Regions from separate parts of the Nocardiopsis protaetiae genome, predicted to be linked through region 2. Evidence: predicted binding sites of a transcription regulator. Region 2 holds the regulator's gene; the other holds the start of a gene.
The links. Region 2 encodes LexA, which represses DNA repair genes until DNA is damaged. Its sites were predicted from a motif close to TCGAACANNTGTTCGA; they were not measured.
Positions count from the first base shown of each region.

Region 1: ACJOT3_RS04900 (Rv2578c family radical SAM protein) is a predicted target of LexA. The motif match lies at 2,657-2,672, and genes of this name have one in related genera.

Region 1 is NZ_JBJJBV010000018.1:25,861-32,965, forward strand. It holds gene ACJOT3_RS04885 (hypothetical protein) at 87-431, opposite strand; gene ACJOT3_RS04890 (DNA-binding protein) at 514-927, shown strand; gene ACJOT3_RS04895 (histidine phosphatase family protein) at 931-1,536, shown strand; gene ACJOT3_RS04900 (Rv2578c family radical SAM protein) at 1,577-2,647, opposite strand; gene ACJOT3_RS04905 (hypothetical protein) at 2,886-3,167, opposite strand; gene ACJOT3_RS04910 (NUDIX hydrolase) at 3,164-3,652, opposite strand; gene ACJOT3_RS04915 (protein-L-isoaspartate O-methyltransferase family protein) at 3,704-4,801, opposite strand; gene ACJOT3_RS04920 (GNAT family N-acetyltransferase) at 4,915-5,502, opposite strand; gene ACJOT3_RS04925 (lasso peptide biosynthesis B2 protein) at 5,499-5,915, opposite strand; gene ACJOT3_RS04930 (albusnodin/ikarugamycin family macrolactam cyclase) at 6,140-7,105, opposite strand, start outside.
Region 2 is NZ_JBJJBV010000124.1:100-7,204, reverse strand. It holds gene ACJOT3_RS19195 (vitamin B12-dependent ribonucleotide reductase) at 1-3,615, opposite strand, end outside; gene nrdR (transcriptional regulator NrdR) at 3,708-4,196, opposite strand; gene lexA (transcriptional repressor LexA) at 4,741-5,466, shown strand; gene ACJOT3_RS19180 (alpha/beta hydrolase family protein) at 5,693-6,766, shown strand; partial or broken gene ACJOT3_RS19175 (hypothetical protein) at 6,807-7,105, opposite strand, start outside.

The DNA of each region.
Region 1 (7,105 bases), on a different contig from region 2:
CTGCGGTGAGCCCGCATGTCCGTCGTGCCGCCACGCGATGCCTGCTCGGGAAGGCTCGGGTACCGGGGCGGCCGGTCATGGCGTGATCATGCCCCGGCGCCGGATCCTTCGTGCTCGAACGCGAGGCGGCAGCGTTCGACCTGGTCGGCCACCTGGTCCATGAACCAGCGCATGATCTCGTAGGGAACGACGTACTCGTCGGGGCTGAAGACGCGGACGGTCGGTTCCAGATCCGGGTCCTCGTCCGGGACGAACGCCACCAGAAGAGCGGTGCCGGGAACATGGTCCGCCGCGGTGTCGGCGTGCTCGGCCTCCGCGGCCTGCGCGGGCACCGCCTCACTCAGCTCCACGGCCCAGGCGTCGTCGGGCAGGGCGTAGTGGAACACCACGGCGTAGTGGCGGCCCGCGTGCTCTCGCAGTTCCCATGGCATGCCGACAGGCTGCCACAGCGGGCGACCATCAGGCATCAACTTTTTGTTGACAACTTGCTGTTGAGGTTGGCAGGGTTGTCGCATGGTTCCTGGTATCCCCAACGAGTCCGATGAGTTGAACGAGCTGGACGCCGCGCGCCGACGGCTGGCCGAGGCCGGGGCCGATCGGTTGCCCCGGCCGCCGTGGTCTCCGGCCGCGGGCATGCCCGATGACGTCACTCTGCTCAGGTTCGCCGTGTGGCGGGCGAACTCGGCCGCCGGGGAGGCGGATCATGACGATCTCCGTGCCGCTCTGCGGCTTCTCGAATCGGCCCGGGGCGATCTGGACGCGCTCGAAGCGGGCCTGCTGCTTATCGCCAGGGCGGAAGGTCTGACCTGGCCCGATATCGCCGAGCAGCTGGGGGTCAGGTCCCCGCAGGCCGCGCAGCAGCGCTTCCAGCGGGTGTCGACCCGCGCCCAGGGCAGCGACCTCCCGGAGCGGGCGGGGGGAGAGTGAACCATGGCCCAACGCACCCTCTACCTCGTGCGCCACGGGGCGGCCGACGCCCTGGGGCAGCTGACCGATGACGGCCGGGAGCAGGCCCGGCTGATCGGGCGGCGGCTCGCCCGGGCGCCCATCGACGTCGTCTGGCATTCGCCGCTGCCGCGTGCGGTGGACAGCGCCCGGATCATCGCGGCGGAGATGCCGCGCGTGCTGGTCGACGAGGCGGCCGAGCTCGTCGACAACGTTCCGTTCGTCCCCGAGCCCGCGGGCATCTCGCCCTCGTGGAAGGGGTTCTTCGACGGCTATGACCGCGGCGAGGCGGAGGCCGGGAGAAGGACCGCGGACGCCCTGGCGGCGCGGTTCTGCAAGCCCAACGGCCAGGGGCGACGCGCCACCCACGAGGTGGCGGTGACCCACGCGTACCCGATCGCCTGGATCGTTCGTGAAGTGCTGAACGCGCCCCCCGAACAATGGATGGCCCTGTCCGGCGTCGCGAACGCGGCCCTCACGGTGATCGAGTTCAACGACGGCGAACCCCCCAACGTCGTGATGTTCAACGACCTGTCGCACCTGCCCGCCGAGCTGCGGTGGACGGGCTTCGCCGGTGGGGGACAGGTGTGAGCGCCGCCGGGCCCGGTGCTCGGTGACCCGGACGAGGGACCTATCCGGGGAAACCGAGGGTGAGCTGTTCGGGACGGTCCACGGGCCTGGTCGGGGTCCGCATGCGGCGGGCGGAACCCGGGCGGTTGAGGCCGTGGCGTTCGGCGATCTCGCGCACGGCCGCGGTGACGATCCGCTGGTAGGAGTCGGGCGCATAGGAGCCCCGGCCGTACAGCCTGCCGTACAGCGGCAGCAGCCGCGGGTGTTCGCGGGCGAGCCAGGCCCGGTACCACTCGCGGGCGCCCGGCCGCAGGTGCAGCACGATCGGGGTGATCCGGGTGGCCCCGGCCGCGGCGATGGCCGCGACGGTCTCCTCGATCTGTTCGGCGGAGTCGGTCAGTCCGGGCAGGATCGGGGCCATCAGCACCGAGCACTCCAGTCCGCGTTCGGCCAGGCGGCGCACCACGTCCAGGCGGGCCCGCGGGCCCGGGGTCCCCGGTTCGACCGTGCGCCACACCGTCTCGTCCACCGAGCCGACCGAGACGGCCATGCCGACCTCGGTGACCCGGGCCGCCTGTTCGAGCAGGTCGAGGTCGCGCAGCACCAGGGTGCCCTTGGTCAGGATCGAGAAGGGGTTGGCGGCGTCGCGCAGGGCGGCGATGATCTGCGGCATGAGCCGGTAGCGGCCCTCGGCGCGCTGGTAGGGGTCGGTGTTGGTGCCCATCGCGATGTGCTCCCCGCGCCAGGAGGGGCGGGCGAGTTCGGCGCGCAGGCGTTCGCCGGCGTTGACCTTGACGACGATGCGGGTGTCGAAGTCGTGGCCGCTGTCCAGGTCCAGGTACTCGTGGGTGCGCCGGGCGAAGCAGTACACGCAGGCGTGCGAGCAGCCGCGGTAGGGGTTGACGCTCCAGCGGAACAGGGGTGAGTCGCCGGGGACCCGGTTGATGATGGACCGGGCCCGGACCTCGATGGCGACGGGCTCACCGTCCTGGCCCGCCCGCACCGGCCCGGGCCCGGCCGCGTGCAGCCCCGCCCGCCCGGTGCCCCGTACCGGGGTCGGGGGCGGGGCGTGGTCGAACAGCGCGGTCTGTTCGACGGTGGTGGTTCCCTCTCTCAGGTTCTCCCAGCGCATGCGTCCGATTCGAACACGTTTTCGAACACCTGTCGAGTGGGTCGAACGCCGGGCGGCCCGTCCGGAACGGACGGCCGCGGTCCGGTTTCCCCGCCCCGGTCGGGGATCCCGGCTCCGAAGGCCGACAGCCCGGGAAAGAAAAAAATCGTGCCGACGGCCCGCCCCGGGTCCGGAGGCCTCGGTGAACACCGGCCGCCGCCCACCGCCGAACGGGCCCGGCCCCGATCCCCTCATGGGGTCACGGGCCGGTTGCGGCGAGGATCCGATACATCCGTGCCGGGGTCGGCCCGGGGCGGGCCGCGGCCGCGCCGACGACCTGGGGCACCGGGTCGAAGAGCAGCCGATCCAGCAGGGCGCCGGTGACGTTCGGACGGCGGGCGACACCGGCGCGCAGGAAGCGCTCGGTGTCGCAGGCCGACCGCCGAAGGCACGGCGCGGGCGGTTCCGGGCCGGCGGGCATGCGGACCCGCGTCGACCTGCCGCTGTTGTCGGGGCCGTTGAGGCCGACGAACGCGGTCACGGTGTTCCGTCCTGCCGGGGTGCCTCGTCGTCCCGGTACACCAGGGCGATGAGCCCGTGGAGGTTCTCCTGAGCGAACTCGGCGAGCCGGGGCGGCAGGAGGCGGATGCCCGCGAGAGCGTCATGGGTGGCGGGAACGGCGACCACCTCGTAGGTGCCGCGGCCGGGCTCGGTGAACTCGGCCCCGGTGCGCCGCCCCGGGTCCATGGAGACCAGCCGGGCGACGAAGATGTGCTGAAGGCCCACGCCTCCGGGAAGGTCGTCGGTGACGAGCAGGATTTGGCGAACCCGGTCGATCCTCCCGCCCACCTCCTCGAAGACCTCGCGGTGCAGGGCGGCCTCGGTGTCGGCGTCCTCCGGCTCCAGCCCGCCGCCCACGGACACCCAGTAAGGCTCCCACCCCGGTCTGGTGCGCTTGATGAACACCAGCCGCCGGTGTTCGTCGAACAGGAGAGCGCGAGCGCTCTGCTTGACGATCTTCGTCATGCGCTCAACCTAGCCGGGGCGGTGTACGGCGGCCGTGTCTGCGTCCGCTGTTCAGCGTGGGCGGGGAGGGTGCTCCCAGGTTCCGAGCGAACCGGCCCGCACCCGGTATGCCTCACCCGGCGGGCCGACCTCCAGTGAGAATTCCGCCAGGCCGGGCAGGCCCGCCTCGGACAGTCTCCGGTGGGCGTCGCCCAGCCGCTCCGCCAGCGGCAGGGTTCCGCCGCCGGTGACGGATCCGTCCGGCCACAGGTACGCCCACGACCCGTCCGACGCGCCCAGGTACACGATCCGGCCGTGGCCGCCGTTGAACGGGCGCAGTCCCAGGCCGACGCGCACGCCCGGGAGCATGAGCATGAGCGGGGTGAGCACGTTGTGTTCGACCACGTGAGCGGAGGTGAACGGCAGGACCGAGGTCGCCTCCGGTCGGTGACCCAGCCCGGGGAAGTCCCCGTCGGGAACGCGCTGGGTGCGGTCGTGCATGAACATCGCGTCGCACACGAACGGCCCCGAGGCGCGTCCCTCCTCGCCTTTGACCAGGGCCGCCACGGGGGTGCGCTGCCAGTCCGACGAGGCCGCCCACGGGGTGACGACCACCGCGCCCGGCCCGACGCGGGCGAGCCATTCCGGGGGAACGCGGCTGACGGCGCAGGTGGCGATGACGGCGTCGAAGGTGCCGGATCCGGGCGGCGGCAGTGCGCCGGTGGCGACCCGGACCCCGGAGCCCTCCAACCGGGCCCGTGCACGAGCAGCCACGCCGGGGTCGATCTCCACCGTGGTGACCTGCCCCGTGGGTCCGACCAGCGAGGCCAGGACCGCCGCGTTCCAGCCGCTTCCCGTGCCGATCTCCAGAACGCGCATCCCCGGTTCGACGCGGGCGGCGGCGATCATGTCCGCCATGAGCTGCGGTGCGGAGGACGACGAGCTGGGCTCGTTGCGCGGTCCCGCCCCTCCGTCGTTGGCCTGGATGGTCACCGCGTCCTGCGTGTAGACGATCCGGGCCCACCGCTCCGGGTCGGCGGTGCGGTACAGCGGCAACCCGGTCGCGCTCGGCCAGATCATGTCGGGGATGAACCGGTGCCGGGGGTGGTCCGCGAAGGCCGCGCGGATCGCGTCGGAGGTCTCCAGCCCGGCGACGAGCCGCCGGTGCATGCCGTCGAGTCCCACTTACCCCACTTCTCCGGTTCCGTTGCAGCCGGGGCGGCTGATGGGGACCCCCTGGCCGTCCCGGACGCCAACGCGGCTTTGACGCGGTCGGTGGCCGTTCACTTCCTCTTGTTGCTGAAGAGTGCCTTGACCAGGGAGGGGCCGGTGAAGTCCTCGGGGACGGCGTCCATGTGGATCTCGTTCACCCGTTGCCCCAGCCACTTGTTGGCGTTGCGGCGCACCCCTTGGCGGCGGAACCCGGCTTTCTCGTAGGCGCGGATCGCCGCGGTGTTCGGTTCCAGGACGGTCAGGTACACGCATTCCAGCCCGGTCACGTGGAAGGCGTAGTCCAGGACCAGGCGGGTGGCCTCGGTGCCCACCCCCTTGCCGCGCGCCGCCGGTTCGCCCAGGGCGATGGTGTACTCGGCGATGGCCAGGCCGGGGTCGATGAGGAGCATGGCCGTTCCCACCGGCACGGGTTCGCCGCCGGTCATGTAGACGGTGAACTTGATCTGCCGGTCCGAGGAGTTCTCGTAGGCGGTGGTGTGGATCTCCCGGGTGGTGGCCGGCTGTTGGGGTGTCTGCCGGTTGTATCCGACGATGGTGGGGATCTCGTTGTCCCACTTCCAGTACTGGTCGATCAGGTCGTCGCGGATGGGGCCGATTCCGGCGGTGTCGGTGCGCAGCCACAGCACGGGTTCGCTCATGTCCTGTCTTCTCCGGGTTCGAGGTCGGTGTTCGTGCGGGGGACGGTCACAAGTGCGCGGAATCGCTCCGTGCTCGCGGGTTCGGCGATGGTGTCCCCCGCGGGTGTGGTGAGCCAGGCATGGAACTCGACCGGATCGGCCGCGATGCCGTGGCACCAGACGACACGGTGTCCGCGCAACGCGAGCGCGACCATGGTCGCCGCCGACTCCTCCAGACACGCGACGCGCAGCGGGACGAGGATGCCCAGACGGCGGACCACCAGACATTGTGTTCGGGCGATGTAGGGGGCGGCGTCGCTGCCGGGGAGCAGCCGTACGTGCTCCAGGAAGCGGAGGAGGCGGCCGAGCCCGCGCCCGCGCCTGCCGATGCGGAGAACCGCCAGCGCGATGAGGAGCCCGACGACGGAGCTCACGATCGGAGGGTCCGTCGGCCATGGAGGTTCCCGGTAGCCGTATTCCAGCTCGCGGCTTCCCCAACTGGGGCGCCATGGCGGCCCGGGGACCATCGCGCCTTCGCCGGGCGGTACGTCCAGGGAGGCGGCGACCCTGCCGGTCCGGTAGTCGACGGTGACCGCGGCCGCGTCCAACCGGCAGACCAGGACCGGTCCACGGGCGGTGCGCGGCGGCCGTGTCCGTTTCACACCCGTCCCCTTTCCACTTCCCGTACCCAGGGGACCGGCCGGTGGCGGGTGAGCGCGCGCAGCCAGGCTTCGAGGGAGACGGCGGCTTCGACCGGGTACAGACCGGGTCGCAGACCTGCCGCCGTGGCGTGCAGGGTGCCACGGAACCGGTCGGGGTCGAGCAGGCCCAGGCCCGCGAGGTGTCCGTCCAGCAGACGCTCCAGCTCGGTCAGGGCCCGGCGCAGGCCGCCGTAGTGGTCGGGACAGGCGTCCCCCTTGGTGGTGCGCGCGGCCAACACGGGAGGGAAGACATCGGCCATCGCCTCCGCCATCAGCGGTTTGTACCGGGCCGGACCCGGTAGCCGATCGGGCGGCACCGATGACATGAGGTGGACGAGCCGGGAGTCGAAGTAGGGGTTGTGCAGATCGACCCCGTGGACACGGGCGAGCCGGCAGTCGGCGCGGGCGGTGCGCCCGGCGATGAGCAGGGCGTCCATGGTCTCCCGCTGGTTTCGGGTGAGCCCCGGGAATCGGGTGGCGGGTGTGGTGCCCTTGAACGTTGGACGGGCGCTTTGCAGGACTCCCCACCACGAGGTGCGGCGGACGTGCGCCCACAGCGCGAGCTCGGGAAGGGCCCGCCGAAGCCCGCCGTACCGCAAGAGGTCCAAGAGGTGCGCAGGGCGGGTGAGCAGCAACCCGTCACCTCCGTCACCGGTGATGTGGAGTCGGCGGCCCATGTCCCGCATCCGGTCGAGCTGCCCGGTCAAATAGGCGTGGGAGACCGCGGACGGGGGCGGCTCATCCGTGGCGGGCAGGGAATCCATCCGCTGGTAGGGGGCATCACCGGGACCCATGGGGAGCCAGACGTGGTGTACACCGGGCGCTCGTCCGGCCTCGCGGGCGAAGTCCAGGTCACCGCCGGTCTCGACCCCGGCGGGGTGGGTGGTGGCGGCGAGGACGTCACGACCGAGGTCCCGCAGCCG
Region 2 (7,105 bases):
GATCGCGATGGAGAACGCGTCCATGACCCCGGCCAGGGTGGACCCCTGCTTGCCGAGCTTCATGAACACCTCGCCCAGCCCGTCGTCGGGGTAGGAGCCCGCGGTGATGTACCCCTCGGCGCCGCCCACCGAGAACGACGTGGTCTCGCTGGGGCGCTTCTTGGGCAGCCGCCGCCGCACCGGCCGCGGCGGCGCCTGCGCCTCCTGCGGCTCGGTCCTGGCAGTGGACAGCGGCTGGCCGACCTTGCAGTTGTCCCGGTAGACGGCGAGCGCCTTCAGGCCCAGCTTCCAGCCCTGGAAGTAGATGTGCTCGAAGTCCTCGACGGCGGCCTCCTCCGGCACGTTCACCGTCTTGGAGATCGCCCCGGACAGGAACGGCTGCACCGAGGCCATCATGCGCACGTGGCCCATCGGCTCGATGAACCGGCGGCCCATGGCGCAGTCGAACACCTCGTAGTGCTCCTCGCGCAGCCCGGGCGCGTCGACCACGTGCCCGTGCTCGGCGATGTACTCGACGATCGCCTCGATCTGCTCCTGCTGGTATCCGAGGTGGCCCAGGGCCCGCGACACCGACCGGTTGACGATCTGCATGGACCCGCCGCCGACCAGCTTCTTGAACTTCACCAGCGAGAAGTCCGGCTCGATCCCCGTCGTGTCGCAATCCATCATGAACCCGATGGTGTTGTGGCTGACGAGCCCGTTGGCCACGTAGGTGACGTTGTCGGGGACCGAGAGGTCGTAGGTGGGCTGCACTCCCCCGTCCTCGTTGGCCGCCACCCGCTCGAAGAGGTATCCGAGGGCGTGGCCGAGACGGGCGTCCGGGGTCTCGGCGTGGATCAGCGAGGCGATGCGCCGGGGCACGCCCGCGTACTTGCGCAGCGCCTGCAGGACGTCACCGCGGAGCGGGTGTCCCAGCGGCACCAGGTCCTCCCAGATCGTGCGCGGCAGGACGATCCGGTCCCGCTTGGGCGCGCGGTCCGGTTCCAGGTCCACCACGAGCCGGTTCTTGCGATCGCCCATGAAACCGACGATCTCGTCGAAGCGCAGCGCGTGGTCGAGGTTGCGCAGTCGGACGACGTGCAGGTCCCCGCCCAGGCCGCTGCGGGTCGTCCGGGTGGTGGTCGCCATGCCCAGGGCCAGCAGCAGGGTGCGTACCTCCCCGGCGAAGGAGTCGTGCGCGGTGGACAGACTCGGCACCCCTTCGAGCACCGTGCCGTCGGCCTCGAAGAGACCGCGCAGGAAGGCCGCGTACACGGCGGGGTCGTTGGCCTCCAGGACCGCCGAGGGCACCCGCGGCGTCCACCCCTTGCCGGTGTGGTCCTGTCCGGGCAACCCCTTGGCGAACCCGGCCGCCTTCCACCACCGGGCCAGCCGGACCGAGGAGAACAGGACCTCCCGGTATCCCTGCCTGCGCGTCACCTTGGGGGCCAGCCCGAAGCAGCCCTTGGCCAGGACGGCCAGGCGCTCGACGACGTCCTCGTCGGTGTCGGCGACGCAGAGCCGGATCCCCTCCGCGTGCAGGCTGCCGTCGCCCATGAAGTAGCCGACGAGCTCGGTCAGCTCCTCATCGACCGTGTCGGGGACGGTGACCCCCCGGTCGCCCGTGTAGTACGCCTGGTCCAGGACCGGCAGCGTCACATTCCGCGGGGCGCCGACGAGGGTGCCCATCTGCAGCGGGACGAGGTCGCCCTCGGAGATGTCGGCGAAGCGCCTCCACCTCCAGGCCCCGTCCGTGTCCACCACCTTGATCCGGTGGGTGTGCGTCCCCTGGAGCCGGTAGCCGCCCTCGGTGACGATGCGCCTTGTGGGCGCCTCGCCGTTGACGTAGAACTTCGTGGCCTGCCGCGGGCCCTCGTCCGTGGAGACGGTGGCGGACAGGTCCTGCCAGCGGGGGCCGTACACGTCGCCCAGCTCGGTCAGCCGGGTCAGCCCCCGGTCTGTGGTGACCAGGGTGTCCCCGGTCAGGCATCCGGTGGGAGCGAGGAGGCTCGCCTGGGCGTTGCGCCAGCCGTGGCGTTCGCCGGTCTCCAGGCAGTCGGCCCAGGCGCGGGTGGCGGCGGCGTGGATCGGCTCCTCCAGGGTGCCGACGGTGCGCAGGGCGTCGTTGGCGGCGGCGTGCTTGCGCATGACCCGGGTGTGGGACGCCTCGTTGCGCCGGTAGCCCTCGTAGGGGCCCACCACGCCGGCCAGCTCGGCGCTGCGCCGGTAGGCGACGCCGGTCATCAGCGAGGTGATCGCGGCGGCGACGGCGCGCCCGCCCTCGGAGTCGTAGGCGTGGCCGGTGGCCATGAGCAGGGCGCCGAGGTTGGCGTAGCCGATGCCGAGCTGGCGGTAGGCGCGGGTGATCTCGGCGATCTTCTCGGTCGGGAAGTCGGCGAACGTCACGGAGATGTCCATCGCGGTGATGACCAGCTCCGTCAGCCGGGTGAACCCCTCCACGTCGAACGTGCCGTCCTCGCGCAGGAACGCGAGCAGGTTGATCGACGCCAGGTTGCAGGACGAGTCGTCCAGGTGGAGGTACTCGGAACACGGGTTACTTGCACTGATACGTCCGGATTCGGGAGTGGTGTGCCAGTCCTGGATAGTGCCGTCGTACTGGACGCCCGGGTCGGCGCACTCCCAGGCGGCCTCGGCCATGCGGCGGAACAGGGCCTTGGCGTCGACCTCGTCGACGACCTCGCCGGAGGTGCGGGCGACCAGGCCGAAGCGCTCGCCGTTCTCGACGGCGCGCATGAACGCGTCGGAGACCCGCACCGAGTTGTTGGCGTTCTGGTACTGGACGCTGGCCATGTCGGCGCCGCCCAGGTCCATGTCGAACCCGGCGTCGCGCAGCGCCCGGATCTTGTGCTCCTCATGCGCCTTGGTGTCGATGAACTCGCCGATGTCGGGGTGGTCGACGTCGAGCACGACCATCTTGGCGGCCCGCCGGGTGGCCCCGCCGGACTTGATGGTGCCCGCGGAGGCGTCGGCGCCGCGCATGAACGACACCGGCCCCGAGGCGCTCCCGCCGGAGGAGAGCAGTTCCTTGCTGGAGCGGATCCGGGAGAGGTTGATCCCCGACCCTGAGCCGCCCTTGAAGATGATCCCCTCCTCCTTGTACCAGTCGAGGATCGACTCCATCGTGTCGTCGACCGACAGGATGAAACACGCCGAGACCTGCTGGGAGGCCGGGGTGCCGACGTTGAACCAGACGGGGGAGTTGAAGCTGAAGAACTGGTGGGAGAGCGCGTACTTGAGTTCGTGGTCGAAGACCTCGGCGTCGGCCTCGGTGGCGAAATAGCCGTGTTCGCGGCCGGTGCGGGTGTAGACGCCGACGACCCGGTCGATGAGCTGTTTGAGGCTCCACTCGCGCTGCGGGGTGCCGAGGGCGCCCCGGAAGTATTTCCCGGTGACGATCTGTGTGGCGTTCATCGACCAGGTCACGGGGAACTCGACCCCGCGCTGTTCGAAGTTCACCGTTCCGTCGCGCCAGTTCGTCATGACGACGTCCCGGCGCTCCCATTCCAGGGTGTCGTAGGGGTGGACGCCCTCGGTGGTGAAGATCCGCGGGATCTTCAGCCCCTTGCGCCTCCCCTTGCCCTTGCGTCCCGTCGATCCGCTGGTGGTTTCCGTCATGGCGGAGTCCCCCGAAGGTTGGGCGCGGGCGCGGCCCGCGCGCGGAGCCGTTGCGCGGGGGCGTTCCCTCGGCGCCCCCGGGGAGCGGCGTGTCAGGCCTTGGTGTCGGCCTCTTCCCTGGCCCGGGCCTCGGCCTCGCGGTCGCTGCGCAGGCTGGCGATCTCGGCCTCGAAGTCGGCGAGGCTCTCGAAACCGCGGTAGACACTGGCGAAGTGCAGGTAGGCGACCTCGTCGAGGTCGCGCATGGGTCCCAGGATGGCCAGACCGATCTCGTGGGCCGGGACCTCCGCGACGCCGCGGCCGCGGATCTCCTCTTCGACCTGCTGGCCGAGCTTGGCCAGCGCGTCCTCGGAGACCGGGCGGCCCTGGCAGGCGCGGCGGACGCCGGCGATGATCTTGGTCCGACTGAAGGGCTCGGTGACGCCGGAGCGCTTGGCGACCATCAGCAGGACGGTCTCCTGTGTGGTGAACCGGCGTTCGCAGGCCGGGCAGGAGCGGCGGCGGCGGATGGCCGCGCCGTCGTCGGTGGACCTGCTGTCGATCACCCGGGTGTCCGGATGGCGACAGAACGGGCAGTGCATCGCGGTTCACCTGCTTCCCTCGCCGAACTGACAACCCTGGGTCTACTTAACCACAACTCCTAGGTCGATGCTTCAAACACCGACACCAGATGTTGTGGTCGAACCTAGTCGGAGGGTCGGACGAACCGCAACTTTCACGCGCCCCGCGTGTCACACCCGCGCGCGCCGCCCAGGATATCGCCGCGAATCGCCTTCCACGGCGCGGCTCCGGGTTTTCGGTCGGCCCCTTGCACGGTGCGGATCCGCCCCGCATCCCCCGTTCTCGAACCCGGCGGCACATCTTCCGCCATTTCGGGGGCGACGCGACGTGAACACGTGTACACACGTAAGTGAGGCTGGAAAATCGCCGTGGGAAAACTCCTCCGGCAATTGTCCACAGGCCTCGAACGCTTGTTTGATATCACCGTGCGCAACGACTAACGTTGGCCTTGATTTCACGCCGGTTTCGCCATCACCGGGACTCAGGGTCCGGAGCGGTCGCAGAGCCGGTGGTGGCCAGTCGTGCGAACAGGCCCTGACCGAACCGATGCCGAGGAGGCCGGCCGTGCCGGAGGAGAATCCCGGACCCCTGGATTCCGGAACCACCACCGTTCTCTCGCCCGTGGGCGACGCGGGTGCGCCAGAGGAGCCGCCCAAGCTCACCGCCCGCCAGCAGAGCGTGCTGAACTGCATTCAGCGGTACCTGCGCGAGCGCGGCTACCCGCCGTCGATAAGGGAGATCGGCGAGTCGGTCGGCCTGTCCAGCCCCTCCAGCGTCGCGCACCAGCTCAAGGTGCTCCAGCGCAAGGGCTACCTGTACCGCGACCAGAACCGGCCGCGGGCCGTGGAGCTGCGCCAGCCGGGCCGCCCCGGGGTGCGCGCGCTGGTCCCCGCCGAGGAGCTGGACCCGGCGCACGCCACCCGGGTGCCGCTGGTGGGCCGGATCGCGGCGGGCGGTCCCATCCTGGCCGAGGAGTCGGTGGAGGACGTGCTGGCGCTGCCGCGGCAGCTGGTCGGCGAGGGCGCGCTGTTCATGCTCACCGTGGTCGGCGACTCGATGACCGACGCCGCCATCACCGACGGCGACATGGTGGTGGTCCGCCAGCAGCCCGACGCCGAGAACGGCGACATCGTCGCGGCGCTGCTGGACGAGGAGGCCACGGTCAAGGTGCTGCGCCGCGCCGAGGACGGGCACGTGTGGCTGATGCCGCGCAACGACGCCTACGAGCCGATCAACGGCGACGCGGCCACCATCCTGGGCAAGGTCGTCGCCGTGATGCGCCGCGTCTGAGCCGACGGCGGGTCGCACCCGTGCGGACACACGGGTGCACCCGGTACGGCCCACGGCCCCACCGGCGCCGCACCGTTCCGCCTCGGGCCCGCACCTCTGCCCCGGGCTCGCGCCGCATTCCCCGCTCGCACCGCATTCCCCGGACTCGGACCCGGGCCGACCGGTCTCCGGCCCCCGGGCCTTCGGCGTCGCCGCGGACACCCCGGGCGCCCCGGCCGCCTAGGCTATGGGGGTGTTCGCTCTCCTCTTCTCCCCGCGTGTCCGCGGGCGCGCGGCGGTCGCCGCGGCCGCGGCGCTGCTGCTGACCTCCGCCTGCGCTCCGGCCGAGGAGGAGTCCGCTCCCCCGCCCGGGGTGGCCGGGCCCGAGCGGGAGCTGAGCTTCACCGTGGACGGGGTGGAGGTGTTCGCCACCCTCACCCTGCCCGAGGACACGTCCGGCCCGGTGCCGGGCGCGCTGATCGTCTCGGGCAGCGGCCCCACCGACCGCGACGGCAACAGCGCCATGCGCCCGGACGCGAACACCAACCTCAACCTGGCGCGCGTCCTGGCCAAGGCCGGGGTGGCCTCGCTGCGCTACGACAAGTTCGGCAGCGGCGAGACCGGCCTGGGCGACCTCGACCCGGACGAGCCGGTGGACCCGGACGTGTTCGACGCCCAGCTGGTCGCGGCCTACGAGGCGATGGCCGGGCAGCGCGAGGTGGACCCGGCCCGTACCGCGGTGGTGGGGCACAGCGAGGGGTCCCTGTACGCGCTGCGCGCCCACACGCTGGTGGACGCCTCCCCCGCGCTGGTGCTGGCCGCACCGGTGGGCGAGCGCTACCTGGACGTGCTGGACCGCCAGCTCACCGAGCAGGTGCGCGCGGCCGAGGCGACGGGGCAGATCCCCGAGACGCAGGCGGTGACCCTGCTCTCCGACGCCCGCGCCGCACGGGCCGCCCTGCGCGGCGGCCGACAGGTCCCCGACGACCTCACCGACATGGTGGGCGTCCTGTACTCGCCGCAGAACGCCGCGTTCCTGGCCCGGATGGACGCGCTGGACCCGGTGGAGCTGGCCGCCGGCCTGCCCGCGGACACCCCGGTGCTGGTGCTGTGGGGCGAGGCCGACGCGCAGGTCACCCGCGAGGACGTGGACCGGCTGATGACCGGCCTGCCCGAGGCCGTACGGGTGGACGTGCCCGAGGCCGACCACATCCTCCGTGTCTACGAGGACGAGCCGGGGGCGACGGTGCTGGACGCCGAGCGTCCCTTCGCCCCGCAGGTCGCCCCGGCCCTGGCGGAGTTCGTCGACACCGCCTGGTGACCGGCGCCGTCACCGGCGCCAGCACCGGCGCCGGCGCGGGTCAGTCCTCCTCGACGACGATCTCCTCGGGGAGGGCGGCCACGGTGGCGCGGGCGATCTCCTCCGCGCCGGAGGTGAGGCGCTCGTCGTCGGCGGGCTCGCGGCCGTCGTACCCGGCGGCGGCCGAGTAGCAGGTCTCCAAGTAGAGGTTGGACTCCAGCACGGCCACGCAGGCGGTGGTGAACCCGGACTCGTCGAGCCAGGCCACGGCCTGCTCCCCCAGGTCGTCGACCGGGGACGTGTTGTGCGAGCCGGTGGTCTCGGCGAAGCTCTCCCGCGCGGTGACCACCCCGCCCGGGT